DNA from 2 places in the Fontibacillus forbon genome. Region 1 is predicted to be linked to the other one. Evidence: riboswitches for the same ligand, from Rfam matches in the RefSeq annotation. Region 1 holds a riboswitch; the other holds the start of a gene.
The links. Region 1 has a riboswitch for FMN ahead of ACLB09_RS20285 (DMT family transporter). Riboswitches for the same ligand answer to the same signal wherever they lie in the genome.

Region 1 (16,380 bases):
GCCATCTCTCGAATACTCCATTGTGGCGTCCGCGCCCACCAACCGATTGTTATCATCGTCCGCAGTTACGCTTGGGGCACGCGGGGCAAAGAACAGATCGAACGTTTCCTGGATAGCCGCATAATCGGCGTATCCGCCGACCGGCCGTTTGTCCAGCATCCATTGGGCCAGTTCCTGGTATCTCTGAAAACTAAAACCCGGTCCGTCGACTTTATCCAAGTTCAATTTAAAGATGTCCATCATTTCTTCCGGATCAACCGAGCCGATTTGTTCGGCGTTATAAGCTTCGGATTCCGTCTGCAGCAAACGCAGTCTCACCAATGCGTTGTACATGTCGGTTTTCTTCGTGACCTTGTTGATGGGCCTGTACTGCGAAAAGGTTGCCGTCAATGACTCACGGAATTGAGAAACCGGCGTTTCATCCCTTGTAAAATAGAATTTCGTTCTGTATGCGAAAATCTCTTTATCCACTTCAGACATGGTAAGGTAAGCTTCCCCGATCGGAGACAACTCGGTCATTCCTTCATAGCCTGCAAAAACATTTTTAAACTCCAAGAATTTCGCGAAAAACGATGTCAGGTTGTTGTTAATGACATGAAGTTCCCGGTCATTCAAAGCAAAGAACGGCTGAACCGCAAAATCCAGTAAAAACTGAAGCTGACCCACATTATCATACTTCTCGTTTTCGCTCACCATGTAAATGAACGTTTCGGCCACGGATTCTTTGAGATCGTCTCTCCAAGCCCCGAAATCGGGCGGAAGCGACAATCCAAGTTCCGGATTACTAAGCGCGGCGATCATTTCCTCCACGCTTTCTGCTGCCTTTGCGTCATTCACTTTTTCAAGAGGATCGGCAACCACAGGGGGATCCAGCGCAAAGTCCAGCTTCTCCAATTTTGCGTTAGCCCAAAATCCATGCGAGACATAGGCTTTATCCCCCTCCCGCAGGAAAGCAATGCCTGCGACCTGAAGGTTGTTGAACTTGCTGAATTGCTCTATGTTACTTGTCAAAACAGGAAGGTTCGACAATTGGGCATGATCCAATTTGTGGACCCTTCTGACTCCGTCGACAAAATATAAATCCCCGTTCGGATGAAAAGCCAGGCTGCTGATCACCGACGAGAAATTGGTCAACACTTCCGTTGCCGTATTTTCGCCTTTGGCTATTTTATAAATTCCTTTGGTAGTGTATGTCGAAAAATACAAATTATCTTCGCTATCGAAGGCCAGCCCCATCACCCAGGAAGGTTCGTTGGTTGGCGTGAAGAACACTTCTGCTTTTACCGCCACTTGGCCGGATCCGATCGGGTCGCTGAGCGGCAGGCGGTCAGCAGGAATTTTATAAATATTATTATCCTTGGCGTTGGCTTCCAATGTAAAATACAGGTCCCCGCTGCTGTTCAACGCTACGGATTTGACATTGGCGCTGTAATTGAAAACTACCAAAGGCGTCACTGCGCCCGATTTCGAAATTTTTGAAATTCTCGCCTTCGTACCGCCGTCCGTCAGGAATTGCGCCACATACACCTCATTGTTGTAGTAGGACAGGCCTCTCGGATTTTCAAGCTGCACGGTGTCCTGAAATTCGGCTGGTTCTTGAGGCGCGGGCGGCGCCGCTTCGCCGGCAAACGTGAATTTTTTGAGGTAAAATTCGGTTTCCGAGGAGGACGGGAACCCCGGCATTAACGGGTCCATGGTGTATCTGTAGATATCAAAGGACAGATAAGCCTCCCCGCTGTCAGGTAAAAACTGAATCCCGGACAAATCGATCAGCGTTTCGCTGCCGCTGTTCGGAATGGATTCCGCATTCAGATAACTGTTGAACTCGGTGCCGCTCACTTCCGTAACCCCCGGCATGTCCGCTTTCAAATCCATTCTGTACAGCTTGTTGTTTGCCCCAACCATATACAAATTGCCCTGAGGACTCACGGAGAGGTCTTCGAAATACGTCGTAAAATTGGATACCAGCGGTGTCGCTTGCCAGCTTCCGGCCGCAATCTTGAACAATCCGTTAGGATTGTTGCTTGGACGATTCGAGTTCGAATAATAAAAATTATCGTTTTCGTCGATCGTCATACCGGTCATGTACATCTGATCGCCTGTAAATACAATTTCCGCTTTGCTCGGAATATCGTTATAACCACTGATGCTAATTGGCCCCGCTTCTAAAGACGGTTTAGAAATTTTATAAATATAGGGCGATTCATTCACGATAAAATACAAATTTCCTTGACTGTCAAAATCGATGGACAACGGCTTTACATTGTTATTGAACGTAACTATATCGCTGCGATCATCCGAATCGCTTACCTGCTGCTTGGTAATCGTGCTTGTCTGATTGTTATATATGGATGTATAGATATTACCATCATGGTACGCTACCCCGCTTACGGTTGAGGGGTAATTAATCTTGTCCGGGTATAACATACCTCCGGCGCTGACTTGCTCAATGGCTCCAATGCTTGCAAGGAACGGCTGAATCACGAGGATCAGAACCATTAGCTTTTTCAAAAAATGACTTTTCATTCTTGGCATCCTTCTTTTCCTTCCTATGACTTTTTTCATCATCCTACCATCATCCTCTGAACGGATTCTGAACATCTTCGACATAACCAAACAAAATATGACAAAAAATCCACCTTCAAAATAACTTTTCAGGTGGATTTCATCCTATTTTATAAATCTTAACGGTTATACTTCAGCACAAATTCCAGGATAGGCGTCACATCGGAAAGGCCGTGAGGGTGATGGTCCCCACCCGGTTTCAGGATCGTTGTTACATGACCGCCGTAAGAACGGTAACGTTTCTCCAGTATGGCGCCGTTCTCCTCAAACGGCACCGACCGGTCCGCGTCTCCGGAGACCAGAAGCATCTCCACTCCGGCTTCCGCCGCCACGGCAAGGCGCTCCAGCAATTCCTCGGTGACACAACTCGCGCAATGTTCCACGGTGCCGTCCGCGGCTATTTTCACGCTTTGTTCCGTGCCTGTTCCAGCGAAGGCTTCCGAACTGTCTAAGCCGTATATCTCCAAGCAGTCCCGCCATTCTTCCGGCGAACCGCTCCCTTGGCCGCGACCGCCCGGCCAGCTCCGAATATCATCGTCAAATATGAAACCTTGCCCGGAATTTACCCGGCGGCTCCCCGGTCCACCGTTTGAACTGGCGGCTAAAATGCGCGATATCTTTATATCCAAGCCGTATGGACACTTCTTCCACCGAGAGCGTTGGCTCCATGAGCAGGAGCTTGGCCTTCTTCAGCTTCAGTGCCGACAAGTACTGTCGCGGGGACATACCGTAAACGCGGTGAAACATCCGGTTGCAGGAAGAAGCGCTATACCCCAAGCCCTGAGTCACGGCAGCCACGGTTTCCCGTGAGTTATCCCGATAGTCTTCCCCTTCGGCCAGGCCCTCTGCTACCGGCGCTTCTACGCACTTCTCCAGCCCGGCTGCAATCTCGGCGGCGATCCGCGTCATCCGGCTTCCGGAATTCTCGGCCCGGCCTTGTTCGGCAAGCTTTTCGCCCAGCCCAGCAAACAATTCGAACACGGCCGACAACGCCATCATTTTACTCGCCAGCTTCTCCGCGCCTTTTCCGGAAGTAATTGCAATCAATCTATCCAGGCTAGGCCGGATGGCTTGGGCAAGTGGACTATTTTCCTTATAATGAAACGCGCTTCCGCGGCATAGCATCTCTCTCATCACCCGGTCATCCACATTGAAATGCAAGCAATAATAGGTCATCCGCCCGGTACCCTCCGCGCGGCTTTCGTGCACATCTTCCGGTCGTAAAAGCATAAGATCGCCAGGCTCCTGCACGAACTGCTGACCGTTGACGAACATTTCCTGTCTGCCCGCCAGCACCAGATTCACTTCAAATAGCGGATGGGTGTGCCGCGGATAGGACCAATCCTGGGTCACGGTCCGTAAATGGGCCGCAAAGACCTTGAACGTGGAGTCCATATCCGGCAGCACAAATTCGGCTATATGATGCTCTTCGGAAATATTCACGCACCATTCCTCCTTTATACGTCGATTGCAACGAACTGAACGATTTGGATAAATTGATAATCGCTTTGGACATAGGATGAAACCAATTCCGTTGATATAATCAAATTATCATAACGCTTACATAAAGAACAGGAGGCACTCAAGATGGGTAAAAATATATTTTTCAACGCACATCACTCGCCTATGGGGGCTTTCGCCAGCTTTACGCTAGGTTATCCGGGCAAGAGCGGCGGATTCGACCTGGAGCTCGGTAGCCCTCCAAACCAGAATATATATATCGGCCTTCAGGAAGATGGGGAGCAGCGGTACAAAGCCCTGCCCTTTTTCGGCGATGGGCAGGATGAACGGGACCGCTACACCAGCGAACAGGATGAATCCGGGGAGGCCAAGAAGGACGCGCTGATTGTTCCTTTTCCCCGGGAAGGCATTACACGCCGCTTTGGCGCGGCTACCGACGAATGGCAAGCCGGGGATTTGACCTTCCGGTTGTATTCTCCGTTCAGCAGCGTTCCCGACCCGGCTTCCGCTTCCGCGGGCAGCGACGAGCTTCGCTCCGCGCTGATGCCGGCGGTACTGGCGGAGATTACCGTCGACAATACCCGGGGCACATCTGCCCGGAAGGCCTTCTTCGGCTTCCAAGGCAGCGATCCTTATTCCGCCGTCCGGCGGCTGGAGGATAACACGGACGGCGTCATCACCGGCGTCGGCCAAGGCCGCCATACCGCGATCGCAACCAACGACAAGCGAGTTAAAAGCGCCGGTTTCTTTACGATGGAAGGCATCCTGGAACCGAAGGTCGAAGAAAACTTACGGTTCGGACTAGGTCCGGTAGGCGCCTTGCTGATGGATACGCCGGCAGGCGAAAAAGCGACGTACCGTTTTGCCCTATGTTTCTACAAAGCCGGATATGTGACGACGGGAATGGATGCTTCCTACTACTACACCCGCTATTTTTCCAATATTGAAGAAGTGGCTGCCTATGCCCTGGAGCATTTTGAGGAGAAAGCGGAGGCGGCGCGCCACAGCGATGAACTGGTTGCGGGAGCTTCGCATCTGAACGATGACCAACGTTTCATGTTGGCGCATGCCATCCGCAGCTACTACGGCTCCACAGAGCTGCTCGACCATCAGGGGGAACCGCTGTGGATCGTGAATGAAGGCGAATACCGCATGATCAATACGTTCGATCTGACGGTAGACCAACTGTTCTATGAACTGAAGATGAATCCGTGGACCGTCAAAAACGAGCTGGACCTGTTCGTCAAACGCTACAGCTATGAAGACACGGTGCGCCTTCCGGGCGATGATACGGTCTATCCCGGAGGCATCAGTTTTACGCACGATATGGGCGTGGCCAATTCTTTTTCGCGTCCCGGTTACTCGTCCTATGAATTGCATGCCATCGAAGATTGCTTCTCCCACATGACCCATGAGCAGCTTGTCAACTGGGTATTATGCGCTTCGGTCTACGTTGAACAAACCGGGGACAAAACCTGGCTGGAGAGCAATCTCGCCATCTTCGAACAATGCCTGGAAAGCATGGTCAACCGGGATCATCCGGACCCGGCGCAGCGGACGGGAATCATGGGGCTCGACAGTTCAAGAACGATGGGCGGCGCGGAGATTACCACGTATGACAGTCTGGACGTCTCGCTCGGCCAGGCGCGTAACAATATTTATCTGGCGGGGAAAAGCTGGGCGGCTTACATCGCCATGGAGAAATTGTTCCTGGCGAGCGGCCGTCCGGAGTACGGTGCCTTGGCCGGAGAACAAGCGGAACGCTGCGCCCGTACGATAACCGGGCATCTGCTACCGGGCGGGTACATCCCTGCCGTCATCCAGGAGAATAATGACTCCAAAATCATTCCCGCGATTGAGGGCCTCGTCTTCCCGCTGTATACGGGATGCCGGGAAGCACTCGACGAGAACGGACGGTTCGGGGATTATATCTCGGCGCTGAAAACTCATTTGCGCACCATACTCGTCCCGGGCATCTGCCTGTTTGAAGACGGCGGCTGGAAGCTGTCCTCGACCAGCAACAACTCCTGGCTCAGCAAAATTTATCTGTGCCAGTTCATCGCGCGCCATATCCTCGGCCTCCCTTGGGAGAAACAGGGACTGGCCGCCGATGCGGCCCATGTTGCCTGGCTGACCTCCAGCCAAAATGCATACTGGAGCTGGAGCGATCAGATCCTGGCGGGCACCGTTTGCGGCAGCAGGTACTACCCGCGCGGGGTCACCTCCATTCTGTGGTTGGAAGAAAACGGAACCGAGCTTTCCAAAGCTTAAAACTTCAATCAAAAAGGCTGGCAGGTCGTCCTATTTCCGACGATCTTGCCAGCCTCTTTTTACGGAAGGAACTACACTCCCTGTATACCTTCGACACGGTTTCGGGCGACCCGGTTTCTGCCTTCCTCTTTAGCCAGATAAAGAGCCTGATCCGCTAATTTATAGAGATGCTCCAGTAGTATGCCGGAGCCGGGAATTACCGTAATGACCCCCATACTGATCGTATATTCGACACCCTGGCCTCCCCGTTCATTCTGCTCCACGGCAAGCTTCAGCGCCTGAGCCATCTCGTCGGACATCACTTCATCCGCTCCCGGAAGCAAAATGGCGAACTCATCGCCTCCGTATCGCCCGAGCAGCCCTCCCTCGCCTAATTTCCCCCGCACTTTGGCGGTGAAATTCCGCAGCACCTCATCTCCGACATCATGCCCGTAAGTATCGTTAATCAATTTAAAATCATCGAGATCCAACAGGATGAAGGATACCGGCCTTTGTTTTTTTTCATTGGCGTCGAGATGACGTTTCGCTTCCAGAATGAACGTTCTGCGGTTCAGTGCTCCCGTCAAATCATCGTAGCTTGCCAACTTAAGCAGTTCCATATCGGCCTTCTCTTTGGAAAGCAGCACGAATCCCGTGTTTCCCAAGGTCATGATGAGGTACAGGCACAGGAAAGATAAATTCCGGTACAAATTCGGTTCGAACATCGTTACTTCCCCGGTGGAAAACCAGGACATCACCGTGCGGACCAGCAAGCCCGCAGCCACTATGAAATACATATAGCCGACCAGAACGCTGAGCGTCGACCTTTCCTTCGAACCGATCATCCGAAAAACAGGCGGAAAAAGGAAGGCGGCAATCGATAAAGAAACGATGGAAATGCGAAGAACCTCCGCATTATGGAACAGAACAACCAGATTATAGGCACCGACCGATATAAGCATGAGTAAGTAATAATATCGTCTGGATCGCCCGCCGTATCCTCCCGTAACTTTCAGCAATGCCATGGTTTCCAACGCAACTCCGCACAAAAATATACTATTCGCTAGCGAAAGAAAAGCCATTTGGAAGGCAAGTCCCGGGATGGCCAATATTCCCCAGGTGGCCGATTGAAACCATTTCGCTACGTAGAACGTATTCACTGCCGTATCCTTGGCCTGCCTGTGCCTGTATGCCGTTATAAGCAGAACGGTAAACAAATGACCGAGGGCAAGCAGGACGAAGACGGTTTTCATATCCAAAATGAAAGGCATAATTTTGAGATCATCCATTTCTTATCCGAGTCGGAAGTTTATTACAGCAAAAATTAAAAATATACCCCCAGACCTTTCGCTAAAGTTATGGAAAAATCCTTCTTTTCCATAACCGGTATAAACAAAAAAAGAAGGTCCCCGACAATTTTCTTGTCGGAAACCTTACTAAAAAAGTCTTATTATGGCTGGTTATGAAGCCGCCGGATTTGAATTGCTCTGTCTGGAAATAGCGAACAGCGCCGCCCAAATCAGAACGAATCCTACAATCTGAGCCGGTGTAACCAATTGTTGAAAAGCGATCCAGTTCAGCAGCACGCCTACCATCGGGAAGCTGAGCTCGGCAAGCGTGGCTACGGACGCTTTCGTTGTAGTCAATCCTTTATAGTAAACCAGAAGGCTGAGCAATCCCGGCAAAAGCGCTTGCCCAAGCATATTCAGGGAAAAGGCGGTCAGTCCGGATGCGCTGGAAGGCAGATGCCAGGCGGCTCCTTCATTCCAGGTTACTGCGAGCAACAGCGGCAAAGCCAAAATAAAGCGCAGCGAGGTCACCGTTTCGTACTTCATCTGTCCCACCATCAAACGGCCCATAACTGTGGAACCGCCCCATAACGCAGCGGCGCCGAGTGATAACAAGCTGCCCACTTGAACGAAATCGTTCCAATGACCGATCGGAATCTCAAAGCCGAAGGTCAACAAATAAGTACCGACAAGCGCCAAAATGAACAACATTGAGAAGTGGCGCGGCAAGGACTCTTTCAACAAAAATCTCGCCAAAATAATGGCGAACAACGGCTGCAGTTTTTGCAGCAGCAATACCGCGTTGGCGTTCCCGTTCGCCAGCCCCATCGTAAACAAAATGGTGGCGATCGCCGAACCTCCCCAGGAAATAAAGAGCAGCGCCCCTGCCTGCTTCCAGCCTATACCCATAAGCTCGCGGCGGTTTTTCCACAAAATCGGCGCCACGCAGAGCGCGATGATAATATGCTCCACCAAAACGATTTGCGCCGAAGTGATCGACTTCAGCAAGATCAGACGAAACAGCGGATCAACGCCCCATAAAGCGGCCCCGAGAACGACCAGCCAGAAACCGCTCTTTGAACGGGTGCCCGGTACCGACAACGGCGGACTAACTTGAACTCTTACACTTGATGCATTTTCCATATTCCTGACTCCTTCTTGAATATGGGGTCTACGCAGAAAGCCCCCGTCATTGACGAACGTCAACATACACGGGGGCTGATCAAATAAGCTTGCGGGGCGCAAAAATGGTTTGCCGCATGCCTATCATTGATCTTCTCCCATCCGGACTTTACCGTCGGCCTTGGAATTTCACCAAATCAGTCGTTATTCTTACAGAATAACGAGTCGCGGGCTAAAGCCATCTGAAGGATGACTATCACCGCCGGTCAGGAATTTCACCTTACCCCGAAGATCCATATTCATTTTAATTTTTAATGTTTTATGGGTTGCTTTCATAGTACTTCGCCTTGGCGCTAATTCTCTGTAACAATCATCACATGAAAACAACCTATGACTTATTTTATGAAAGTAAACCTCATTTGCAACAATTATACATTATAATATTCTTTTTGTAACCTGCTAATTTTTTGATAGTGAGCTTGACCTGTGATCCAGTAACGAATTTATTCGAATGCCGGAATGGCAATTTCGCTGTACTCCGTCTCCAAAAACTGCTTCACTTCAGGACCGGACAAACGTTCCGCCAATTTCTTGACCGGCTCGGAATCCTGGTTATCCGCACGGGCCACCATCGTAATCGCAAAGGCCGAATCCGTCGTTTCCGTCAGGAGTGCATCTTTCTTCGGCGTCAAGCCCAGCGGGCTGGCATAGGCCGGTGTCATCAACACCAGATCAGCGTCATCCAGCATCCGGGCCAACATCAGCAGATCGACTTCTTCGAATTTGAATTTTTTCGTATTCTCCGTAATATCCGCCACCGTAGCGTTAATCCCGACTCCTTCCTTCAACTTGATAAATCCGGCCTTCTCCAGCATGACAAGCGAACGCCCTGTATTCGACGGGTCATTGGCGATGGCAATCGTAGCTCCTTCGGGCAACTCTTCCATGCTCTTATAACGTTTGGAATACGCACCATAAACCGCATGATAAACAGGCTGCACGGCCACTAGCTCGCTATTCGTGCTCTCGTTGTATTGGTTCATATAAGGCACATGTTGAAAAAAGTTGGCGTCAACTTCCTTGTTGGCCAACGCATCATTCGGCTGAATATTGTCGGAAAGCACGACCAATTCCAGGTTAATGCCGTCTTCTTTAAGCAGCGGCTTAACCAATTCCAAAATTTCCGTCATCGGCGGAATCAGGGTAGCTACTTTCAAAGTTACTTCCTTGGTTTCAGCTTCTTGGGCAGCGGGAGCATCCCCTTGTCGTTCCTGCGCATCGTTATTTTTGGTGTTCCCGTTCCCGCAACCGGCGACAACCACCATAAGCAAGACTAACAACCCTAACATCCATTTTTTGTTCTTGTTCATCTCCAACATCCTTCCAAAGTGAATTTCGTTCTCTTTTTCTAATTGATTATCTTTTATCCAGCCATCTTGAGATCATACTCCCTGCAAATTGAACCAATTGCACCAGAACAATCATCAATATAATGACCGCCGCCATCAACTCGGTCTCAAACCGCTGGTAACCATACCGGATGGCAAAATCGCCGACCCCGCCGCCCCCAACGACGCCCATCACCGTAGAATAAGAGATAAAGCTGATGGTCGACGTCGTTAGTCCAAGCACCAGACCGGACCGCGCTTCCACAAACAGAAACTTGCAGACGATGTCCAGCTTGGAGGAGCCCATCGATTGGGCGGCTTCCACCACGCCGCGCGGCACCTCCAGCAACGACTGCTCCACTTGCCTAGCATAAATCGCGATCGATACGATCCCGAGGGGCACAGAGGCTGCCACGGTGCCGATTGCCGTACCCACCAGAAAACGGGTGACGGGAATCATAAATACGACGAGCAGCAGAAACGGAAACGACCGGACCACGTTCACGAAACCGTTAAGGATGACGGACCAGGTCTTATTCTCGCGAAGCTGCCCTTTAGCGGTGAGAAAGAGCATCGTGCCTAGCGGAAGGCCGAGCAAAATCGCAGCCAAAACCGAGATACCCACCATTAAAAAGGTTTCTCCGACCGCTTCGGCGATTTGGGTGCGATACTCCATGAACTTCTCCAGCATCAGTGAAAAATCAAACACCTTGCACCCCCGCATCCCCGAGCAATTGCTCCCGGTAAGACGGTCTCTGGATTATATCGCTCTTTCCGGGCCGCGCTTCCAGCTCGAAACCGTCCGTCAACCGCCCTTGTTCCACCACGGATACGGCGTGACAGACCTCCTTTACGACATCCATTTCATGGGTGACGATCACGATGGTAACACCCAGCGTCTCATTGATATGCCTCAAGACATCCAAAATTTCCGCCGTCGTGCCGGGATCCAGCGAGGAGGTCGGTTCATCGCAGAGCAGCACGGAAGGCCGGTGAGCAAGCGCACGGGCGATCGCCACCCGCTGTTTCTGTCCGCCGCTCAGCATCGCCGGATATTGACGCGCCTTATCCAGCAGCCCGACAAACTTCAAACATTCCTGTACCCGTTCTTTCCGCTGCTTTTTCCCGATCCCGGAAAGTTCCAGAGGAACCGATACATTTCCGCTCACCGTCCGGTTATTCAGCAAATGAAATTGCTGAAAAATCATCCCGATCGATCTTCGGGCCAATCGCAGCTCCTTCTCGGGCAAAGTGGTCAAATCCTTCCCGCCGACCATGACTTTTCCCCGATCGGGAAGCTCCAGCACATTCATCATGCGCAGCAATGTTGACTTTCCCGCTCCGCTAGGACCGATAATCCCGTGAATCGTCCCTTCGCGAACCGTGAGTGAAACCGATTGAACCGCTTCAAATATCCCTTCTCCGGATTTATAACTTTTGCTGACCTCTTGAAGGGAAATCATGATCCTCACCCCGCTCCGACGCCCGAAATGGTTGTATTATTAATTTTCAAACACTGTTATATCATTCAATTCCTTTTGATTATAGTTCATTATAGTTTCTGTGTCACTAATAATGATTTATTATTTCATGAATAGAATAAATTTTGAAACATTTATTATCCGTAAAGCGTTTAAAGAATACTAAAGATATCAACATCCCGAGAGGAGAATCACAACATGACCCAGATGAAAAAAAGCAAGCTCATTGCAGCTTTGATCGTCTCCACGGCGCTGGTCCTCAGTGCGTGCGGGGATAAATCGGACACGGCAAACAACACTTCGAATGCCGTTCAGGACAGCAACCCTCCCGCCCAAAACGATCATCCCGGCAAGACGCCGGATAACGGTTCCGCCGGAGAGGTAACGGAATCGGAGCAGGATCAGTTGGTCGCCGAATTCGACGCCTTGCTTCAACAAGAAGGCAACAAACTTCCGGAAGCTTTCGATTTTATCGAAAAGCATGCGGATAGTTTGACGCCTGAACGGGTTTCCCATTTGCTGTTGTCGGTGGAAGATGCCCAGATTGCAGCTTTGGGAAGCCTTGCGGACCGTTTTTACGAAGCGAATACCCAGGAGCAGATTGCCAAGTTATTCGAGGTCGGCGATTCTTTGGATGAATTGATCGGCAAGGCGACCGACGAAAAACTTAAAGCTTTGCTTACGGAAACCAAGAACAGCGGCTACCAGCTCGATCCGACCGAAGGCATGTTCAATCCGGACCCCGATTATAGCGTAACTGCGGCGTATGCCGGCAAAGCCACTGTGGACGTAACGGATTATATGCAGTTGAAGGCTAAGGAATCCGCAGAACGCTCGCTTCGCGACGCCGCCCTTGTCATCGGTTGGGATGAGCTTCTGACCCGGGCGCTCTCCGCCGAAAGCTTCACCAAGCAATATCCGGACTCCAAGCGAATCAAAGAGGTCGAATCCATGCTTACCAATTACACGACGACGGTATTTTACGGAGCGAATAATACCCCGTTATTTGGTTACGACAGCAAGCAAATGGATCCGGAGGCCCAAAAAGCCTATGAATCGGCGCTTAAAGGAGCTGATTCCGAAGCCAGCCCCCTGCTGGACGATCTGAAGGTATTTATGGACGCAGCCGCAAAGAACAAATACAAACTCACGGAATCGCTGGAGCAATTGCGCGGCGAACTGGCGCCGATGAATTACGAGTAAACCAGACCAAATGACCGGATGAGAGCTTGAAAAGATTCTTTGAAGGTAATGGAAGTAAAGGTCGATCCCTAATGAAGGTTGGTCACGGTCGGAGGTTGGTCACGGTCAGCGGTTGGTCTCAGCGGGGACGATCTCGACCGACGGTTGATCTTGGCTGATGTTTGGTCTCGGTCGCGAGCGTCTCATCCGGCGGTCGGTCTCGTCTGCGGTTGATCTCGGCGGGTGGATTCCGGTCGGCGGTTCGTCACAGCTGATTCAATCTCAGCCACATTGGACCTTCCGCGATTGGTCTCGGCTAACGGACACCACGGCCCTTAAAGCGCCGAAATCACGGCATTTCAAATTCTAACGGACATGATAGCCCTTAAATGCTTGTTGAACGCCTATTTTCGGGGTAATGGAGTGAGTTAAGGGCCTCTGTGTCCGTTAGATTTGCAAAGCAGCCATTTTCGATCCAATAGCGGCCCTGGTGTCCGTTAGTTTGAGATTGGCTCCGCAAACTTAGCAGATACTTAACAAAAAGACCGCCGGAGCAACTTGCTCCGGCGGTCTTTCTTCATTTTTGGCGACGGCGGATGGATTTTCCGCCTTGTCACGGATTCATAAACTGTCCCCGCACCAACAGGCGCGACAGTACGACTGCCGCTTCCGCACGGCTTGTGATGCTTTGCGGTGCGAACCGTTCCTCCGATTGTCCCTGCATAATTCCTGCATCAAGCAGGGTTTGCACGTCTTCGCGCGCCCAATCGTGAATTCGATCAACGTCCTGGAAGCTGCCAGGACGAGCGGCTGATGGCAAATCGCCATCCGCATCAAGCAGCTTCAAGGCCCGAGCCGCCATGACAGCCATCTCTTCGCGGCTGATTGCGGCGTTCGGACGGAAGGTTCCGTCGGCATATCCCTGAATCAGGCCGGCTTCGGCGGCCGCGGAAGCCGCCTCATGGAACCAGTCGCCCGGCTTCACATCCCCAAAGCGACCGCTGTCAGGACCTCTGCGCAGATCCATCGCCCGTACCAGCATCGCCACAAACTCGGCTCGCGTCACGGATTGCCCTGGCCCAAAGCGGCCGTCCGGGAAGCCGTTTACGATCATCCGGGAAGCAAGCTTCCCGATGTCACTGTTTGCCCAGTGACCGGCGAGGTCGGAGAATGTTTTTTCGTTCAACGCCACGGTAAATAATCCGTTTGCGTCGGTCTTGAACGTAACCGTAGTCGATCCGTCCGAGTTAGCCTGGAACAAGGCCGGCACATAACGGAGCGTACCGGTGGAAGGATCGTAGTGAAGTCCGACCGCAGTTTGCGGATTCCAGGTTCCTTCCAGCGTAAGCAGACGTTCCACAGTTCCCGGACCATACCGGGAGATCGGCGTTTCTTTTACGCCCTCTGTTACAGAAACCTTAAATTCAGCGGCATTTCCCTGCAGCTTAAAGCCTTGTTTGTCTGCTGCTTGAGCAATGCCGGATTGCGCTTGCTCGGTATCCGTAAGCTTCGTCAAGCTGAACTTCACGACCGCTTGATCGGCATCGCCAACCCCAGCCTGGTTCAAGGTGCCTTCCACATAACTTAACGGGAAGCGAACCTCCGCCTTCGCTGTGGTATCGACCACCGACAGAATAGCGTCAGAATGGGACGAAGCTGCCGCAAGAAGAGCCCCCGCATTGAAGCTTGCGTTTCCTTGATCGTCCGTTTTAATTTCGATCCGGCTTTGGCCGGATGCAAGAGCCGCTTTCAATTGGTCGTCGAAGGAAGTGGTCCCGGTTGTTGAAGGTATCGTAACGGAACCCCCGCCCCCACTACCGTTGCCACTGCCATTGCCTCCGCCGTTGTTCTCCGGGTTTCCTGGTTGCTCGGGAACGCCCGGATCAACGACCGGCCGCTTGGCGGAAGCGAAGCCCTGGTTAATTTCCTTGAAGATGAATCCCCCCGCCGGATTGGACACCATCTTCATCCGGTCGCCGCGCACGATGACATTGTCTACCGTCGCGGAGCCTTTCAGGTTCGGCGTTACGTCAACGCCATGGGTGCCTGCACCGTCGATAACCAGATTTTGCAGCAACACATCGTTCACCGTAAAATCCCCATGCATGATCAGACCGGAATACGTGCTGTCCTTCGCCACATTGTCGCGAACGACGATCTTTCCGTTCATATTGCTTTCCCCGGCAAATAACCACAGCGCCCCCAGGCTGACGCCATAGCCGGTATCGTAGCTGCCGGTGCGGATCAGCGTATTGCGTTCCACTACCGTGGTTCCTTCGAACGGTTCCGCATTAAACCGGGTTGAAACCGCGATGCCCGCCCCGTTCGTTACCGTATCTTTTACTAGATTATCTTGTATTTTGTTGTCCTTACCGCCGAATACGACGATATTGTCGGCAAGCCACGGCAAGGCAACCGTATTAAAGCGCGCCGTATTGTTTACGCTAGGCGTCCGTTCCGCTCCGTTCACTTCGCCCAGCTTCGGATCGGTGAACGACCACATGGCAATGCCGTCGTCCCCCGGGTAACGGATGTCGCTCTGCTCCATCATGCTGTTTCCGGTGCCTACCGCAAAATTGATGCCATCCGCCATCAGATTGCGGATACGAAGTCCCATCATGTACAATCCGTTCGTGCGTGCGGTCTCTCCGATCGGCTGGGTCAGCCAGAGACCGGCCTTCGTATGCTCGATCCATACATGCTGGATGACCGAACCCGGACCGAACGCTCCATGGAATGCATTCGTAATGGCTTCGTCATCGCGGACGTTAATACCGCCGTCGATCAGCAAATCGTAGACCTCAACCTTGCCTCCATGCCCCAAAAATTTGGCCCCGTTCAAAGTCGTATGCCACATTCCCGCGCCACGGATCACCGCCGATTCCAGATCCAGCAGTTCATCGCCGAAATCAAACGTGCCTTCCGGGAACCAGACGCCTTTCCCCTGGTTCGCCGCAGCCGTCAGGGCGTCTTTAAATGCCGCAGTATCGTCCATGCCGTCATTCGGAACCGCCCCAAAATCGGTTACGGACAAAAATCCTTCCGCAGGCATTCCATACGCATCCTCCACCTGTTCCATTTCCACCAGGTCGATGACATAGGATTCTGCCAGGTCGCCGGCATTTTTTTGCAGCTTGATGACCGCGCCAGCCGGAACGTCGCCGATCAGCGCATGAATTTCATCAAAGAAGCGGTGTCCGCTGCCTTGACGCGGATCGTTCGACCAAGGATAGCTGCCGTATTCCCAGGCATACTTGGAAGTCAGGCGCAAAGTTTGTTTGAATACGCCGTCCACGTATAAGGACAAGGTTTCGTCCGCGCCTTGCCCGTCGGCGCTGTCCGGAATCGAATAACGGAGTACCAGGGAATTGGCCGGTTCGGCGAGCGAAAACTCGACGAAATCACCGCTCCGGTTCAGGCTCACCGCCTGACGCCCGGAAGCCTCGGAAGCGATGCTGCGGAATTTGCGCGAAGGCCCGATGATCGTGCCGTTAATCTCGCCATCCTCCGCTTCATAACTGGTGTATGACACAGTAGCTCCGCGGTAGTTTTTGTTTATGCTATTTTTCACCGTCAAGGAGTCGATGGCCCTAATGTCTTGGCCTCCCTGGGTACCTTCCAGCGAAACCGAGTTCATGCCGC
Region 2 (16,380 bases), on a different contig from region 1:
CAGCTCCGCGCTTTCTTCCGGCGAGGCGGCCATGCCGTCGAGCAACGCCTCGCTATACCCTTGCATCATGGATAGCGGGGTGCGGATTTCGTGCGAGACGTTGGCTACGAAATCCCGGCGCATTTTTTCGAGCTGTACTTCTTCGGTGACATCACGAAGCACCGCCACCGCTCCGCGGATTCCACCGTCCGAAGCCAGCGGCGCCATATGCACGGACCAAACGCCTTTTTTCACATGAATGTTCATGCTTTGGTCGCCTTCCTGATCCTGTACGCGGCGAAACATCTGCAGAAGCGGCGTCGGAATTTTTTGCAACGACCCATGGGCCATTTCTGCCGTTTCGGTCTCTTCCTCCGGCAAATCGCTCCACATCTGCAAAATGCGATCCCCCGGCGGGTTGGTCAAAATGACATAACCGCTGCCGTCCAGCGTAATCACGGCGTCATTCATGCTGCGGAGCACGCTCGCCAGGTGTTCTTTTTCATGATTGAGGCTACGGATCGTTCCCTCCAATTCCTCGGCCATGTGATTGAACGTGTTGGACAGAACGCCGATTTCATCGCTTGTCCGCAAGGAAAGCCGGATGTCGTACTTCCCTTTCCGGACTGAATCGGCCGCTTGAATAAGCTGCTGCATCGGTTGGGTGATTTTAGTGATCAAGAACAAGGCAAAGAACGTCGTCAGCGAGAAGCCGATCATCGAAACGATGAGAAACAGTTTTTTGACGGCTCCCGGATTCGTAAAATTCGTATCGATATAGGGGAGAAAAAACAACCCGACAGACAGGAGAACAAATGCTACCAGACAGATGATCGTGATCCACAGCTTTCCGACAAGTGTTCTCAGGAAATTCACTTATTTCGCTACCTCCAGCTTGTAGCCCACGCCCCAGACGGTCGTGATCATGGCTGCGGATTCCGGAGATACCTTATTCAATTTCTCGCGAAGACGTTTCACGTGCGTATCAACGGTACGCAAGTCGCCGAAAAATTCATAATTCCAAACATCCTTCAGCAATTCTTCCCGGGAAAAAACTTTATCCGGCGAAACTGCCAAATAATGCAGCAGTTCATATTCCTTCGGCGTCAGACTGACCTCTTGGCCGCTGGCCGTTACCCGATGGGCATCATGCTCGATAACGAGATGAGGGAACACGATATTGTTGCTCGTTCCGCTTTCTTTGGTCAAATAAGCTGTCGCCGAAGCGCGACGCATAATTGCTTTGACCCGGTAAATCACCTCGCGGGGGCTGAACGGCTTGACGACGTAATCGTCCGCGCCGACTTCAAATCCCTGAACCCGGTTGATCTCTTCCCCTTTGGCCGTCAACATCAGGACCGGAGTCGCCTTCACCTGTCTAAGGCGGTTGCACACTTCCACTCCGTCGATTCCCGGCAGCATCACATCGAGCAAAATCAAACCGTAATCGTTAACGGTCGCTTTTTTCAGCGCAGTTTCTCCATCCTCGGCTTCATCGATTTCATATCCTTCTTTTTCCAGATACATTTTGAGTAGACGGCGAATGCGTTCTTCATCGTCAACTACCAAAATACGGTTTTCTTGATCTGACATGGACAACAACCCCTTCATCATCTTACACTTGAGCTCTGAACGTGGTTCATTATTAGTTAGATTATTATATCATTAGTCTGTGCCCGCATAGGAATGCAAACCTGCAATAATCAGATTGACCCCTACGAGAGTAAACATGACGACTAAGAAACCAAGCACGGCGAGCCAGGAAGCTTTGCGTCCCTGAAACCCCCGGGATAAACGAAGATGCAAATACGCACTGTAGAATAACCAGGTGATAAGGGCCCAAACTTCTTTCGGATCCCAACCCCAAAACCGCCCCCACGCCTGTTGCGCCCAAATCATGGCGAAAACTAACGCTCCAAGCGTAAAGATCGGAAAACCGATCGCGATCGCCCTGTAGCTGATTTCGTCCAAATCATCCGGATCGATGCCTTTCACCGTCGGTGCCAGTAATTTGCTGAGCGGACGGCGGACGGCCAGACGAAGCAGCGCATAGAGAATTACACCGGAAACCACTGCCCATAATACCGTATTGAACTTGCGTCCCGCGCTAGCCCCCTTCATCCAAGACGGAGCTTCGAACAAAGGCTTATCCATGCCCAGAAAAGGCTGAATACTCTCGGCATGGCTGCCATGCGGAGCTACAATCGGCGGCAATTTGTATACTTCTTGTTCTATTTTACTATCTTGCTCTACTTGGCTGTCAATCTTTGTCGCATTTTGGGTGAATACCGCTTCATATCCGGCGGTCCGGAATGCAAAAACAGATACAATAAAGCCCACTACTATAATAATAGAAAAAAGCGTAAATTCAACCCACCTTTTTTGCCGTCGGGAGGATTTGTCGGTTGCGTTAAAGTCGATCGTCCGCAGTAAATACATCAATCCGGCGGCAAAACCGACCGCAAAAAAAGATTCCCCCGTGGCTGCCAAGGTAACGTGAATGTACAACCAGATCGAGCGAAGCGACGGAATCAGCGGTTGCACATCCTGCGGAAACACCGCTGCGTAAGCCATAATAATGATAGCGATCGGAAGCGCGAACATCCCCAGCAGGATTTTGCGGTAAATCAAAAAAACGACCGTAAAAGCTATCATTACCATCATGGACAAAAACGTCATGAACTCGTACATATTGCTCACCGGGATATGTCCGCTATAGGCCCAGCGTGTAATGCAATATACAAGATGCGACAGCAGTCCAAGCGAAGAGGTCGCAAAGGAAATGACGCCCCATTTACGCTCGTGTCGTTTGGGATCGCGGTTTCTCCAGGTTTTCCCGGTTACCGCTACGACATAAAATATAAAAGAAAGACAGTATAAATAAAATGCGACTACAAAAGCCTGCCTGCTGATCTCCAAAAAATTCATGACCGGTTCCCCCCGTTTTCCAATTGCTTCTCATCCACTTCCACATCCATCGTTTTCAGGAACGAAGCTACCTCGCGGCGCAAGCCGAACCAGTTCTTCGCCGTGTGAGCACCGAGGGTCAAAACCCCGTCGTCGTCGACACGCAGCCAGATTCGCCGATGATGCCAGTAGAATCCCATAACCAATCCGAGCATAACGATGCCTAAGCCCAGCCATACGAAAGGCATGACCCGGTCAACACGGATGTTCAGATAGCTGGAAGACTGGATGAAATCCACATCCTCCATCCCGACGACATCCAGTGCAAGCTTATTTTGCAGGCCGCCCAATTTCTCGTTAATGGCATCCTGCTGGAAGCGTTCTTTGTCGATCTGTTTGGGAAAGTAAATATATTGGCTGCCTTCTTCAGGCAAATCCGGTCCCTTGACCACAAACAGAAATGCCGGAGCATTCGGATCCTTGGATTTGGAGATCGGCTGGCCCTGCTCGTTTAAGGAAAAGTCCATGTACTTATTTTTCAGTTCCAGCGTATAGGGTCCGAGTTGATATTCCTGTTGCGGATTCGTCATGTCCAGTTGGAACTTTCCGTATTGTTCCCCCGTCTCCACGTTAACGAGAACCGGTTTTACGGAGCGAAGCTTCGGCGTAAGATCGAAATCAAACTGATACGCTTTAAAGCCTTTATAATTCAAGGGGTCGTTTACCTGAATATCGTGCCGCTCGACCTCTTTCAATTGCGGTTCCTTGGAAGGATCGCCGCAATCCGCCGTACATTCGTAAAGGACCGCTTTGGTCTCAAACAGCTTGGGAACAATTTTACCCGTTCCGCGGAAATCTTCGGACATTTCTTCCTCGGAGTAATATTCAACCGTGAATTTTTCATTTTTCAAATAAAGATTCGTATCGGGGATTTTGGTGACTTCCCCTTCCGGGAACCAGTAGTGCTTATCCACATTCAGACCCGGCAATCCCCGGAACAGCACGGCAAGTAAAAAAATGATCAGACCGATATGAATGACGTAGGGTCCCCAGCGGCTGAACCGTTGCTTCTCCGCCAGGAGGGCAGAACCGTCCGTATGAACGCGGTATCCTTTTTTCTTAAGAGGCTTAACGGCCTGCTGCACCCATGTTGCACCATCTTCCCCTACCGTTCCTTGATAAACCACTTTCTGACGGGTCAAAAACTGCATATGCTTGCGGATTTTTTGTTTTGAAAGCGCTTTGTAAAGTGGAAGCACCCGGTCGAGGCTGCAAATGACCAGCGAGGCGCCGATCATGACGAGCAGCAGGACGAACCACCAGGACTCATACGTATGGGACAACCCCAGTTTGTAATAGATGTCGCCGATCGTTCCGTACTTATCCTTATAAAAGGTAGACGGGTCAAAGTTCACGAAATTGCTTTCCTGTTCGAAAACCGTTCCGAACATCGCCCCAATCAGCGTAAAGATAATCAGATAAATAGCGACCTTTACGGACGAAAAGAAATTCCAGATCTTATCGATGAAATTCGGATTGGCGCGTTGTGACCGCCTGGCCGCGCCGTCATACCGCATCTCCAGCAGTTCGTTGGCATCGCCGTGTTCATCGAGCGGTTTGCCGCAAGCCTCGCATAGAACCGTGCCGACCCGGTTCTGGTGCCCGCACTCGCACTTCGTATTTTTAATCAAAGCAAAGCCCCCTTACCTTCATCAAGGATTCACCAATTGCTTAATTTGGTCATCCAGTGTCGCCAAATTCAGCTCACCTTCATGGATAGAGGCAATTTTACCTTTCTTATCGACAAAGAAAGTCGTCGGCATCGGCACCACGCCGTAATCTTGAACAACTTCGTTATCCGAATCGTACAGGATCGGAAAATCAACGCCAAGCTGCTGTGCGAAGTTCCGCACCGTCATTTCGTCTTCCCCGGTATTGATCCCCAGCACGACCACACCTTGATCCTGCCACTTTTTCCACTGGGCTTGTAGCGCGGGCATTTCATTGACGCAGTAAGTACACCAAGTAGCCCAAAAGTTAATGACCACAGCCTTGCCCTTATAGTCTTCAAGGGTATGTACGTCACCGTCCAGCCCGAGCAGTTTGATCGCGGGAGGCTTATCACCAGTTTGCGGCTTTCCGCTTCCACCGCCGGAAACAGCCGTGCTGATGGCGTAGCCGCCAAGGATGACTATCAACACCAAAATGACGATCTGTACAGGACGTCTCGCCTTCCCCATAACCAACTCTCCTTCTATGACAATTATCATAATCAATGGACAAATAGTGAATATCCTATGAACATTATATCGAAAATTGCCACAGTTTCAGCCAGGGAAAATTTGAATATTATGTGTCCTTATCATTATATAATAATTTCATTATTCTGCAATTTACGGGACAGCGCAGTATAAAAAAACCGCCTTTTGCAAGGCGGCTAGCGTTGTTCCGGTATTCAAAATGCCGGTAAAAATCCTCTCCAGCCATAAAAAGAGGCACAGAATCCGACCGATTCCATGCCTCGTCCTTCTTATTACGATCTGTCCGCCGGCGCAATTCCGGATTTGTTGCCCGCGCTTTTGGCTTGTTTGATCAGCCCCTCAACCTCTTCCTTGGTCAGATGGCGATAAAGGCCTCTTTTCAGGTTACCAAGATAAAGATCTCCGAAAGAAATACGCTTCAATTTGATTACAGGATGCTGAATCGCCTCAAACATTCTCCGCACCTGCCGGTTTCTTCCTTCATAAATCGTGATCGAAATGGTCGATTGCTTCTGTTCAGGATCGATGTCATTGTATTCCACTTCTGCAGGCGCCGTCATGCCATCCTCCAGCATGATCCCTTTCTTCAGCTTGTCCAGTTCGGTTCCATGCGGTACACCCTTCACGGTAGCATGGTACGTTTTGGAAACGTGATGCTTCGGGTGCGTAAGTAAATGGGCGAAATCTCCATCATTGGTCAGCAGCAGCAAACCTTCGGTATCATAATCCAGCCGCCCTACCGGGTAGAGCCGCTCGGTAATGCCCTTCAGATAATCGGTGACGATTTTACGGCCTTGAGGATCAGATGCGCTTGTAATAACACCTTTAGGTTTGTTAAATACAATGTACATCTTTTTTTCAACGCCAATAGTCTTTCCGTTGACGGTTATGACGTCTACAGCCGGATCCGCCTTGGTTCCCAGGGTAGTCACGGTCTCTCCGTTAACCTGCACCTTTCCGCCGAGAATCAATTCCTCACATTTGCGGCGCGATGCTACCCCGGCCCCTGCCAATATCTTTTGCAATCTTTCCATGTTTATAAGTCACCTCATACACATGATACCCATAGGGGATGAAAATCACAATAGCGAGTGTATCGGATAGGACTATCCAAACAAGAACAGACACACGGCAATCGCGGCAATAAATCCGACAACGTCGGAGAAAAGCCCTACTTTTAAAGCATATCTGCCATTTCTGATCCCGACAGCACCGAAATATACGGTCAGGACATACAGCGTTGTGTCCGTACTGCCTTGAATCGTGGAAGCGATTCGCCCGATCATCGAATCGGGGCCGTACGTTTTTATCAAGTCGGTCGTAAAAGCCAGCGATCCGGTACCCGTCAACGGCCTTAAAAACCCTAAAGGCAGAATCTCTGACGGAACCTGCAGTTTCGCCAATAAGGGAGTCATCCAACCGACAAAGAACTCCAGCGCCCCCGAGGCGCGAAATACGCTGATCGCCACCATCATGCCGACTAAATTCGGGATAATGCCGATCGCCGTATTAAACCCGTCCTTCGCCCCGTCAACGAAAGATTCGTAGACGGGGACTTTTTTCAGATGCGCATATAAAGGAATGAAAGCAATCATTACAGGCACGGCCCAGGCGGACAAAATATTGATCCAGTTCAGCAAGAAGGTCTCACCTCTTCAACGATAGTGTAGACGAAGACGGAGGAACGAGCGGAGGCTGTTTCCAGGCATAGCGTTTTCTATACCAACGATCCGCCAATATCGCAGCCAGCGTAGCGATGGCGGTTGCGAGCAGAGTCGAACCGACGATTTCGGCAGGATTCGCGGAATGAAAATTTAGACGTATAGCAATCAGTGTCGTTGGAATCAGAGTGATGCTTGCGGTATTCAATGCCAGAAGCGTACACATTGCCGGCGACGCTGTCTCCTTGTCGGGATTCAGTTCCTGCAGCTGCTGCATCGCCCGGATGCCCATCGGTGTGGCAGCATTTCCTAACCCAAGCAAATTGGCGCTCATGTTCGACAAAATAAAACCCATTGCCGGATGATCTTTGGGAACATCGGGAAACAGGTAAGATACTACGGGACCGAGAATTTTTGAAATGGCTTTGACCAGTCCGGCATCCTCCGCCAGCTTCATGATTCCCAACCAAAAAACAAGAACGCTGATCAAACCCAGACAAACCGTGACGCCTGTCGCCGCCCCTTCAAATGCAGCCTGTGTTACGATGTTGATGTCCCCTTTGATCGCAGCGAAAAGAAATCCTATCAGGATCAGTGCCAGCCAAATTTTATTGACCATCCCATTCCCCCCTATCCTTCAATAGCTGCTCTAGTCTGCAAACATGAGCGCTCTCAGCACCGCTCCCAATGAGCCTGACCACTGAAGCCGCTTATTCATGGATCCGGTTCCGGCAGATGCCGAGATCTGCGTTCCGAAGCTCGGTTTTGACGGCGAACTTTGCCGTTCCTGCCCTTTATCATACACGGGTACGGAACCGATTCTGCTGTTCCCGATTGAAATCTCGATTTCTCCCCGGTATCCGAATGAATCGGTTCCCCCTTTTTTTAGCGCCAGCCTGATCTCCACATCCTCTTTTTCCTGTTCCGTGAGAGGATAACTGAAACTAATGCCTGTCTTTAGATCGTTTTGAACCGGCTGCCCCTCCTCGATTAATGTTTTGAGCGGATATTGGGTAAATCCGAAGTCGAGCAGCTTGCGGTGATCGTTCCAGTCATCCCCGTCATTGATCGTTACGACAACCAATTGCTGACCGTTTCTCGTCGCCGAGCTGACAAGGCATCGTCTGGCTGTTTTGGTGTACCCGGTTTTAACTCCATCCGCCCCTTCGTAAAAACGGAGCATTTTGTTCTTGTTATCCCAGCGGTAATCCCACGGATCATTCGGATTCGGGGCTTTTCTGGACGGCGTGCGCACGATTTCTTTGAATAACGGATTGTGAAGGGCGTAGGCGGTAAGCTTGGCCAAATCATTGGCGGAGGAATAATGCCCTTTGGCGTCCAACCCGTGCGGGTTTTGAAATGCGGTATGCTCAAGCCCGAGCAGCTTCACTTTTTCATTCATCAGATGGACGAAGCCCTGTTCCGATCCGCCGACATGTTCCGCAATGGCTGTCGCGGCATCATTCCCTGAGCGAAGCATCAAACCATACAACATATTTTCAAGGCTCATCTCCTCGCCGAGATGCAGATAAATCGATGATCCCTCTTTTCCGAACGCATTACGGCTAACTTTTACTTTCTCATCGGTCTTCCCGTGTTCTATGGCAACGATCGCAGTCATAATTTTCGTTAAGCTTGCTATCGGCAGCTCCTCGTCCCCGTGGGAACTATATAGAATCCGGCCCGAAGTAACATCTATCAGCGCTGCCGCTTGCGCATGTGTCGACGGCGGTTCCGGCGCCTCTTCCTTCGCCCCCGCCGCCATTGGGAGCGCCAATACCAGGCTTAGCGCCAACAATCCTACTGTTCTTATCTTGGCTGTAATTCTCATCATCTTCTTCCTCCGACTCTCGCTTGTGCGAACTAGTAAATACTATATGCTCCCGGACACGGGAGTATGTCCAAGCCTCCGCTTAATCCTACGTGTAATTATGTCAAAAAAAGACCCCTCCGGGGTTCCGGAAGGGAACGGCTTTTAAACATACGTCTGCGTAGTGGCTCCCGGCGGAATAACCGCTTCCGGATGGATCGGTACTCCTGCGCTTCCGGTCGGTTGCGATTCACTGTTAGCGGGGATCATCGACTGGATTTTATCGACCAGAATCGGTACGGAATCGATAATTTTTTCCATCAGATGGGTTTGATTATCCAATGGCACGATATGCACTCCTTGTTTACCTACCACCAGGAATGCGATCGGATTGATCGAAACGCCGCCGCCGCTACCGCCGCCAAACGGTCGGGACTTGCCCCCCTCGGACGAGGTTCCGCTTTTCTCCTGTTTATCGTCAATGTTGAAGTCGCTGCCCCCGGCCGCAAATCCGAAGCCGACGCGGCTGATCGGAAGGATCACGCTGCCGTCCGGCGTTTCGACCGCTTCGCCCACGATTGTATTCACGTCGACCATGTCCTTGATGTTTTCCATTGCCGTTTTCATTAGCCCTTGAATAGGATGCTCAACCACTTCTTCACTCCTCCTTTCACTTTTAACACGCGAACTATGAGTACCAGTCCAGCATATATAGCATATCCGCAGCGGATTTCAGCTATGCAGTTCAGTTCCGTGGAAAATAACGGTGGGCTTCCGAATACAGGTACGACAAATAACTTGGGTCGCTGCCGTAAGGAGATATGATAAGAAAGCCATCCGATCAGCGTAGTCTTCAATCCCCATAATGCCCCGGTCAGCGTAGCCGTATGCGCCGCGTCCGTAAGCGCAACATTCGTGGACCACTCCAAACTGAGAAAAGACACGCGGCGAAGCGTCGCGTTTGCCCATTTTTTCAGCCCTGCAGTTGCCCGCAAAATGTTGCGAAACTGGTCCGACCAATAGTTCACTTTATCCTTATCAATTTCCTGTTCCTCGGCTGAAGTGTGAGTTTTGAGAAAATTATCGACACGATCATTCTCGACCCACAAGCCCTCTTGGAGATTGTTCAGCCCGAGCGCGGGAATTTGATAATGAAACGTAAACAGCCCAAATAATAACGATACATCGATCAAAATCAATTCGTCCTTATTTTCCTTTTTGGCTTTCAATTCAATCCTAATTTTGGAAATCAAGATCAAAAACAGGATCAGCAGCAACAGGACCAGGATGACTCCGAGCCAAATCCACACGGGAGTGCCCTCCATGCTATTATCAGATAACAAGCTCTGAATAGTATGGCATGGTCTACTTTAAATAATTCCAAGTTTGGCATTTTGTAAATCTCCGGATCGGGAAAAGGAGCTTGATCAGGAGCTTACCTCATTCGTCATGAATGCAAAAAAGCCACCCTAAAAAGGGTGGCTGCTACGATGATCTTGTACAATCATGTACTTCAATCTTGTGACCGACTAGCTCAGTCCGCAGGTTCTTCTTCCCGTTCCGGCTTGTCCACATCATCAAACGTGAGCTGCTGCTCCTCCAGCTTCTGAAACAACAACTGCGTCTCTTCCTCCAGATGCTCCGCACTTTCGAAATCGGCTAAATCCGGCAAGTCCTTCAAGCTGGCCAACCCGAAATAGTCCAAAAATGCTTTGGTCGTTCCGTATAGGATTGGACGGCCAATCGCCTCCGCCCGGCCAACTTCTTCAATGAGATCCTTGTTAACCAGCGTATGAATCGCCCGTTCCGATTTTACCCCGCGAATCTCTTCCACTTCAATGCGGGTGATCGGCTGCCGGTAAGCAATAATGGAAAGTGTCTCAAGTGCCGCTTGGGACAAGGTAGAACGGGAAGGCGAATAGGCCAGTTTCTCGAAATAAGGGGCATGCTGCGGTAACGTTGCGAGCTGGTAATTCCCTGCAATCTGGACAATTTGCAGCCCACGTCCCTCCCGTTCGAAAGAGTTCTTCATGTCGAGCAGCGCATCGGTAATTAAATCCTGTCTCTGCTCGGTTACTTCCGCCAGCTGCTTCGGACTGATTCCCTCCTCGCCCGCGAGGAACAGCAATCCCTCAATAATCGACTTCAATTCCTGATATTTCATCTGCCTTTCCTTCCCCTCTCCACTCCATGACGATATCATCGAACAACTTGTTCTGATAACATACGATTTGTTTCATTTTCATTAATTCCAGAACCGCGAGGAACGTGACGACAATTTCATGCCGATACATTTCCTGATGCAACAGTTTGGAAAATAGCAGTCTGCCTCCCTTACCCACGCGTTCCAGCGCGGAGACGACTTCCTTGATCCGGTCCTTGACCGAAATTTCATCCCGGTGGATGCGGGCCACCGCGTTTCGCTTGACCGCTTTCCGGATCGCTTTCTGGAATACCGCAATCAAGTCCGCGGCATGCAAGCCCTTGACCGGATTTTCTTCAATCTCGGGTAAATAAGGCGTCAAATCCTCAGGCTCCTTGGAAAAAATCAGGCTGCGCTCCCATTCGCGCTCATGAAGATGCTCGGCAATCCCTTTATATTTGCGGTATTCGATCAGCTGGCGGATGAGTTCATCTCTCGGATCTACATCCTCCTCCATCAAATAATCGAAATCATCGTCAAACTCGATCACTGGCGGTTTGGGCAGCAATTGCTTGCTCTTCATCGACAGCAAGGTAGCCGCCATGACGAGAAACTCGCTGGTTACTTCCAGCTCAAGCTCCTGCATATTGTGCAAATATTCGAGGTACTGGTCCGTAATTTCACTGATCGATATTTGGTGAATGTCGATCTCCGCCTTATCGATCAAATGCAGAAGGAGATCCAGCGGTCCTTCGAACGTTTCCAGCTTGTATAATACGGTCGTCAATGAACATCCTCCACCCATAGCAAAACATAGCTTATAAAGAAAAATGCAGTACCCTGAAAAGAAGGGTACTACATTAAATAAGCACTATTTTAGCTGATTCGTCAAGTTCGCCATTTCAATCGCCGCCATAGCTGCATCCCAGCCTTTATTTCCGGCTTTGGTTCCGGCACGTTCGATCGCCTGTTCGATATTTTCGGTCGTCACTACGCCGAAGATCGTCGGAACCCCGGTTTTCAGGCCGATCGCGGCAACCCCCTTAGCGACCTCGTTGCAGACATAATCATAATGCGATGTGGAGCCGCGGATGACGGTCCCCAGCGTAATGACCGCGTCGTATTTGCCGCTTTCCGCCAGCTTTTGGGCGGCGAAGGGAATTTCGAAAGCGCCCGGCACCCAAGCCACGCTGACCTCTTCATCCTGGACTCCATGACGCTTCAGCGCATCCAGTGCGCCGCCAAGCAGCTTGCTTGTAATAAATTCATTGAACCGTCCCACAACAATCGCATATTTTAACCCGCTTGATACTAAATTACCCTCAAATACATTCATCATATGAATTCCGTCCTTTCACGAATAGAAATTATTTATTTAAACTTCGGAAGACTCGTTTTGTTCCAGATCGTCAAACTTTAACAAATGACCCAGTTTGGCCTGCTTTGTGTGTAAGTAGTTGGTATTATCCGCATTCTCCTTCATTTGAAGCGGTACGCGCTCCACAACCTCCAGACCATAGCCTTCAAGGCCTTTAATCTTGCGCGGATTGTTGGTCAGAAGCCGAATCTTTCGGACGCCAAGGTCCTTCAAAATTTGCGCCCCGATGCCGTAATCGCGCAGGTCGGCCGGAAAGCCGAGCTTCAGGTTGGCGTCCACGGTGTCCAGCCCCTGCTCTTGAAGTTTATAGGCCTTCAGCTTGTTGACCAGGCCTATACCGCGGCCTTCCTGACGCATATAAAGGAGAACCCCGCGGCCTTCCTGTTCAATTTGCCGCAAAGCCGCTTCAAACTGAGGGCCGCAATCGCAGCGGTGCGAATGGAATACGTCTCCAGTGAGACATTCCGAATGAACGCGCACCAGCACCGGCTCATCTCCGCCGATCTCGCCTTTGACAAGGGCGACATGCTCTTTGGCATCGACGTCATTGGTGTATGCAACGGTCCGGAATTCGCCGTAATCCGTCGGCATGCGGACTTCGACTTCCCGGTTGACCAGCTTTTCTTTCTCATTGCGGTAATGAATCAGGTCTTTGATGCTGATCAGCTTCAGATCAAACGTCTTGGCGATTCCCACCAGATCGGGCAGTCTGGCCATCGTTCCGTCTTCTTTAATGACTTCGCAGATGACGCCGGCCGGATAGGCCCCGCACATTCGGGCAAGATCCACCGCGGCTTCCGTATGGCCTGCCCGCCGCAACACCCCGCCTTTTTTGGCGATCAGCGGAAACATATGGCCCGGCCGGCGGAAATGAGTCGGCTTTGCCTCCGGATCCATGATCCCCCGTACGGTCAAAGACCGTTCATAGGCGGAAATGCCCGTCGTAGTGTCCTTATGATCGATGGAAACGGTAAAAGCCGTCCCGTGAAAATCGGTATTTTGCGCAACCATCGGCTGCAACTCCAACTCATCCGCCCGCTCCTGAGTAATCGGCAGGCAGACCAGGCCGCGTCCCTGGGTGATCATAAAATTGATGACCTCCGGTGTCGCTTTCTCTGCCAAGGCCACAAAATCGCCTTCATTTTCCCGATCCTCGTCATCGACAACAATGATCACTTTGCCGCGCATTAATTCATAAATCGCTTCTTCAACGCGGTCCAGTTGGATGTCGTTCATGATAATCCCCTCCAAATCGTTAACATTAAGCAAATCCGTGCTTCGAAAGAAATTCAAGGTCCAGGCTGCTTTCGTTCCCGACCCGATCACTCTGCATGCCGCTTTGAGCCGATCCGTAATTCAACAAATGCTCCACATACTTGCCAAGCACATCGCATTCGATATTCACCGTATCCCCCGGCCGTTTAAAGGCCAGGACGGTTTCCGCGAGCGTATGAGGAATGATGGAGACGGAAAATCGTCCTTCCACAGCTTTAACGACCGTTAAGCTGATGCCATCCAAAGTAACCGACCCCTGGGGGATAATATATTTAAGCATCGATGACTTTGCCGGTTCGATCTCATAAACGACCGCATTTTGATCGTGACTCGTATGCAGAATCGTCCCGATCCCGTCTACATGGCCTTGCACGATATGACCGCCAAACCGTCCACCGGCAGCCATGGCCCGCTCCAAATTAACCCTGCTGCCCTGTTTTAGGTTCATCAGGTTCGTATGGCGGTAGGTTTGCGGCATGACATCCACGGTAAATGAGGATTTATCAAAAGAAATCACCGTAAGACAAACTCCGTTGACGGCGATACTGTCCCCTAGCTTTATCCCGTCCGTAACAACCCGGGCCGAAATGCCGAGCAACATTGCCTCTCCTTGGCGACCGACCGACTTCATCGTGCCGATTTCCTCCACTAGCCCTGTGAACATAAACTTCCCTCCTTTACTCGGCGTTATTTGAATCTTGAATTTCAGCGCCGCTGTTAAGCCAAACCGGAGTGCCTTTAATACATACATTGTCGCCAATTTGCTCCACTTCGAGACCGGATAAAGTCACAGCGTCCGCCATCCGATCATAACCTTCAAACATAAAGCTGCCCGGCGCATGAAGGCCGCCGATCAACTTCGGCGCAAGAAACATCACGACCTCATCGGCCATTTGCTGCTCAAGCAACGAGCCGTTCAATCTCCCGCCGCCCTCCACCAAAATGGAAGAAATTTCGCGCTCCCCCAGTTGAGTCAGAGCCAGCTTCAAATCTACGCTTGGACCATCGCCGCAAATCAGCACTTCGATACCGCGTTCTCTTAAAGCGTCCGCTTTGTCACCATCCGCCTCAGACGTAGTCAGCAATAGTGTCGGGGCCAAACCATCGTTAAGCACTTTGCTGTTTAGGGGGATCCGCAGCGTCGAATCGGCAATGATACGCACCGGCGACAATCCCGGGACCGAAAGCCGGGTCGTCAATTGCGGATCGTCCGCCAGAATCGTACCGACACCGACCATAATCCCCTGATGCCGGTGACGCATCGTATGTACGATGTCGCGCGCGGCAGCATTCGAAATCCACTTGCTGTCCCCGGTTCTCGAAGCGATCTTGCCGTCCAGTGTGCTTGCCGTTTTGATCGTGATGTAAGGCAATCCGGTCGTAATGTACTTGATGAACATCTTGTTTAGGCGAATCGCCCGATCCCGGAGAATGCCGGTAACCACTTCGATGCCTTTTTCCCGCAGCATGCGAATCCCCCGGCCTGCCACCAGCGGATTAGGATCATCGCAGGCGATGACGACCCTGCTTACCTTTTCACGGATCAACCGTTCGGAGCAAGGCGGCGTCATTCCATAATGGCTGCATGGTTCCAAGGTGACGTAAACGGTACTCCCTTCCGCTTGCGATCCGGCCATATTAAGCGCATGAACTTCGGCATGCGGCGTTCCGCGTTTCAAGTGGCTTCCCAAACCAACGACAGCACCATCCTTAACCACTACCGCTCCAACCACCGGATTGATTCCGGTTTGTCCTTGGGCGCGTTCCGCCATTTGAAGCGCAAGATCCATATAGTATTCATCATCGATATTTTGCAAATCTCTCCCCCCTCTGCCGTGGAATAACACAAAAACCCTGCCGGAGCATTCCGGCAGGGTATATGAGAGTAATTTTAAGACAATAAGACAAGCAAGCATACGAAAAAAGAATGTGTCAAAACAAGACTATGACAAATCAAGCCGTCTGCTATCCCCAAAAAAGCATCCATTTCACTCATCATACCGAAGTTGTGAAAATAAACACTAAGTCGGATTGCTTACTTATGTTGAACACAAGTGTAAGAATCTGCTGAATTCTTCCACTTTATGTTCTTCGTCTCCTTCTCCCATCCAGACTATACTGTCGGTCCCGGAATCACACCGGCTCAGCCATATACGGCACTAATAGCGTATACGGGTCACGGACTCATGCTCGCCCCGTTTCAATCCATCTGGCATTAGCCAAATGAAATGTCTTAATCGGAACTCGCCATCACCGTCGGTAAGGAATTTCACCTAACCCCGAAGGAATGCTATTCAATTAGTTAGACCTTGCAAAACGAATGTTATCATTAACCCCCCTAAAAATCAAGGACATTACCTCACACTCGTCACAGAATAAAAAAGGGGATCGTGAGCGAAAATAATCTCGAAACACTTCAAACAGATCAAAAATATCACCAACCGGGAGGAATTTATTCGTGGCAAAACCAGACGACCGTTCCGATAACGTTGAAAAATTGCAGGGAAGCATTCAAAATACGATTCGTAATTTCCGGGAAGGCCAAGATTACTTAAGCGAACATGCCGATGAAATTTCCGGAGAAGAGAAACACCAGATTGAAGAAAAGAACGCCAGACGTTTGAACAGCATCCGCGGCTTCCGCGAGGAAGTCAAAGACGAGGCGTCAGAGCAACAGCAATAGTGTCTTTCGAATGGAAAAAGGTCGAGCAGGGGAAGAAATTTCTTCCCCTGCTCGACCTTTTTATTAGACAGCGGGCCCGCTAAGCTTAGTTTAGCTAAGCTGCAATGAAATTAACTGCAATTCCTACAGCTAATTTGATGCTGCAACCTTCTTCTTGCAGATTTACTGTAGAACCTCCAGTTATTTTCAACCTTTTAGCGGATATGGTGCAATATGCTGCAAATTAGCTGGAGATATTCCAGTTGTTTTGGCTGAAAGAGCTGAAAATAAAAAAATAACTGGA

Region 2: it holds a riboswitch for FMN, as region 1 does, so the genes downstream of both, ribD (bifunctional diaminohydroxyphosphoribosylaminopyrimidine deaminase/5-amino-6-(5-phosphoribosylamino)uracil reductase RibD) here and ACLB09_RS20285 (DMT family transporter) in region 1, are expected to answer to the same signal.

The regions. Positions count from the first base shown of each region.
Region 1 covers NZ_JBKGFV010000005.1:308,466-324,845, reverse strand. Annotated here, with positions in the region: gene ACLB09_RS20310 (DUF4073 domain-containing protein) at 1-2,526, opposite strand, end outside; gene ACLB09_RS20305 (alpha/beta hydrolase) at 2,685-3,032, opposite strand; gene ACLB09_RS20300 (AraC family transcriptional regulator) at 3,103-4,008, opposite strand; gene ACLB09_RS20295 (glycoside hydrolase family 52 protein) at 4,153-6,297, shown strand; gene ACLB09_RS20290 (GGDEF domain-containing protein) at 6,369-7,547, opposite strand; gene ACLB09_RS20285 (DMT family transporter) at 7,737-8,708, opposite strand; FMN riboswitch at 8,834-8,984, opposite strand; gene ACLB09_RS20280 (MetQ/NlpA family ABC transporter substrate-binding protein) at 9,191-10,057, opposite strand; gene ACLB09_RS20275 (methionine ABC transporter permease) at 10,104-10,766, opposite strand; gene ACLB09_RS20270 (methionine ABC transporter ATP-binding protein) at 10,777-11,538, opposite strand; gene ACLB09_RS20265 (hypothetical protein) at 11,755-12,759, shown strand; gene ACLB09_RS20260 (S-layer homology domain-containing protein) at 13,352-16,380, opposite strand, start outside.
Region 2 covers NZ_JBKGFV010000001.1:718,166-734,545, reverse strand. Annotated here, with positions in the region: gene ACLB09_RS03330 (sensor histidine kinase) at 1-855, opposite strand, end outside; gene ACLB09_RS03325 (response regulator transcription factor) at 856-1,572, opposite strand; gene ccsA (cytochrome c biogenesis protein CcsA) at 1,645-2,907, opposite strand; gene resB (cytochrome c biogenesis protein ResB) at 2,904-4,577, opposite strand; gene ACLB09_RS03310 (peroxiredoxin family protein) at 4,599-5,126, opposite strand; gene ACLB09_RS03305 (pseudouridine synthase) at 5,420-6,181, opposite strand; gene ACLB09_RS03300 (spore maturation protein) at 6,254-6,787, opposite strand; gene ACLB09_RS03295 (nucleoside recognition domain-containing protein) at 6,795-7,427, opposite strand; gene ACLB09_RS03290 (D-alanyl-D-alanine carboxypeptidase family protein) at 7,458-8,639, opposite strand; gene ytfJ (GerW family sporulation protein) at 8,784-9,272, opposite strand; gene ACLB09_RS03280 (DUF2953 domain-containing protein) at 9,245-9,928, opposite strand; gene scpB (SMC-Scp complex subunit ScpB) at 10,153-10,782, opposite strand; gene ACLB09_RS03270 (segregation and condensation protein A) at 10,751-11,566, opposite strand; gene ribH (6,7-dimethyl-8-ribityllumazine synthase) at 11,633-12,100, opposite strand; gene ACLB09_RS03260 (bifunctional 3,4-dihydroxy-2-butanone-4-phosphate synthase/GTP cyclohydrolase II) at 12,137-13,375, opposite strand; gene ribE (riboflavin synthase) at 13,401-14,078, opposite strand; gene ribD (bifunctional diaminohydroxyphosphoribosylaminopyrimidine deaminase/5-amino-6-(5-phosphoribosylamino)uracil reductase RibD) at 14,092-15,231, opposite strand; FMN riboswitch at 15,507-15,705, opposite strand; gene tlp (small acid-soluble spore protein Tlp) at 15,873-16,097, shown strand.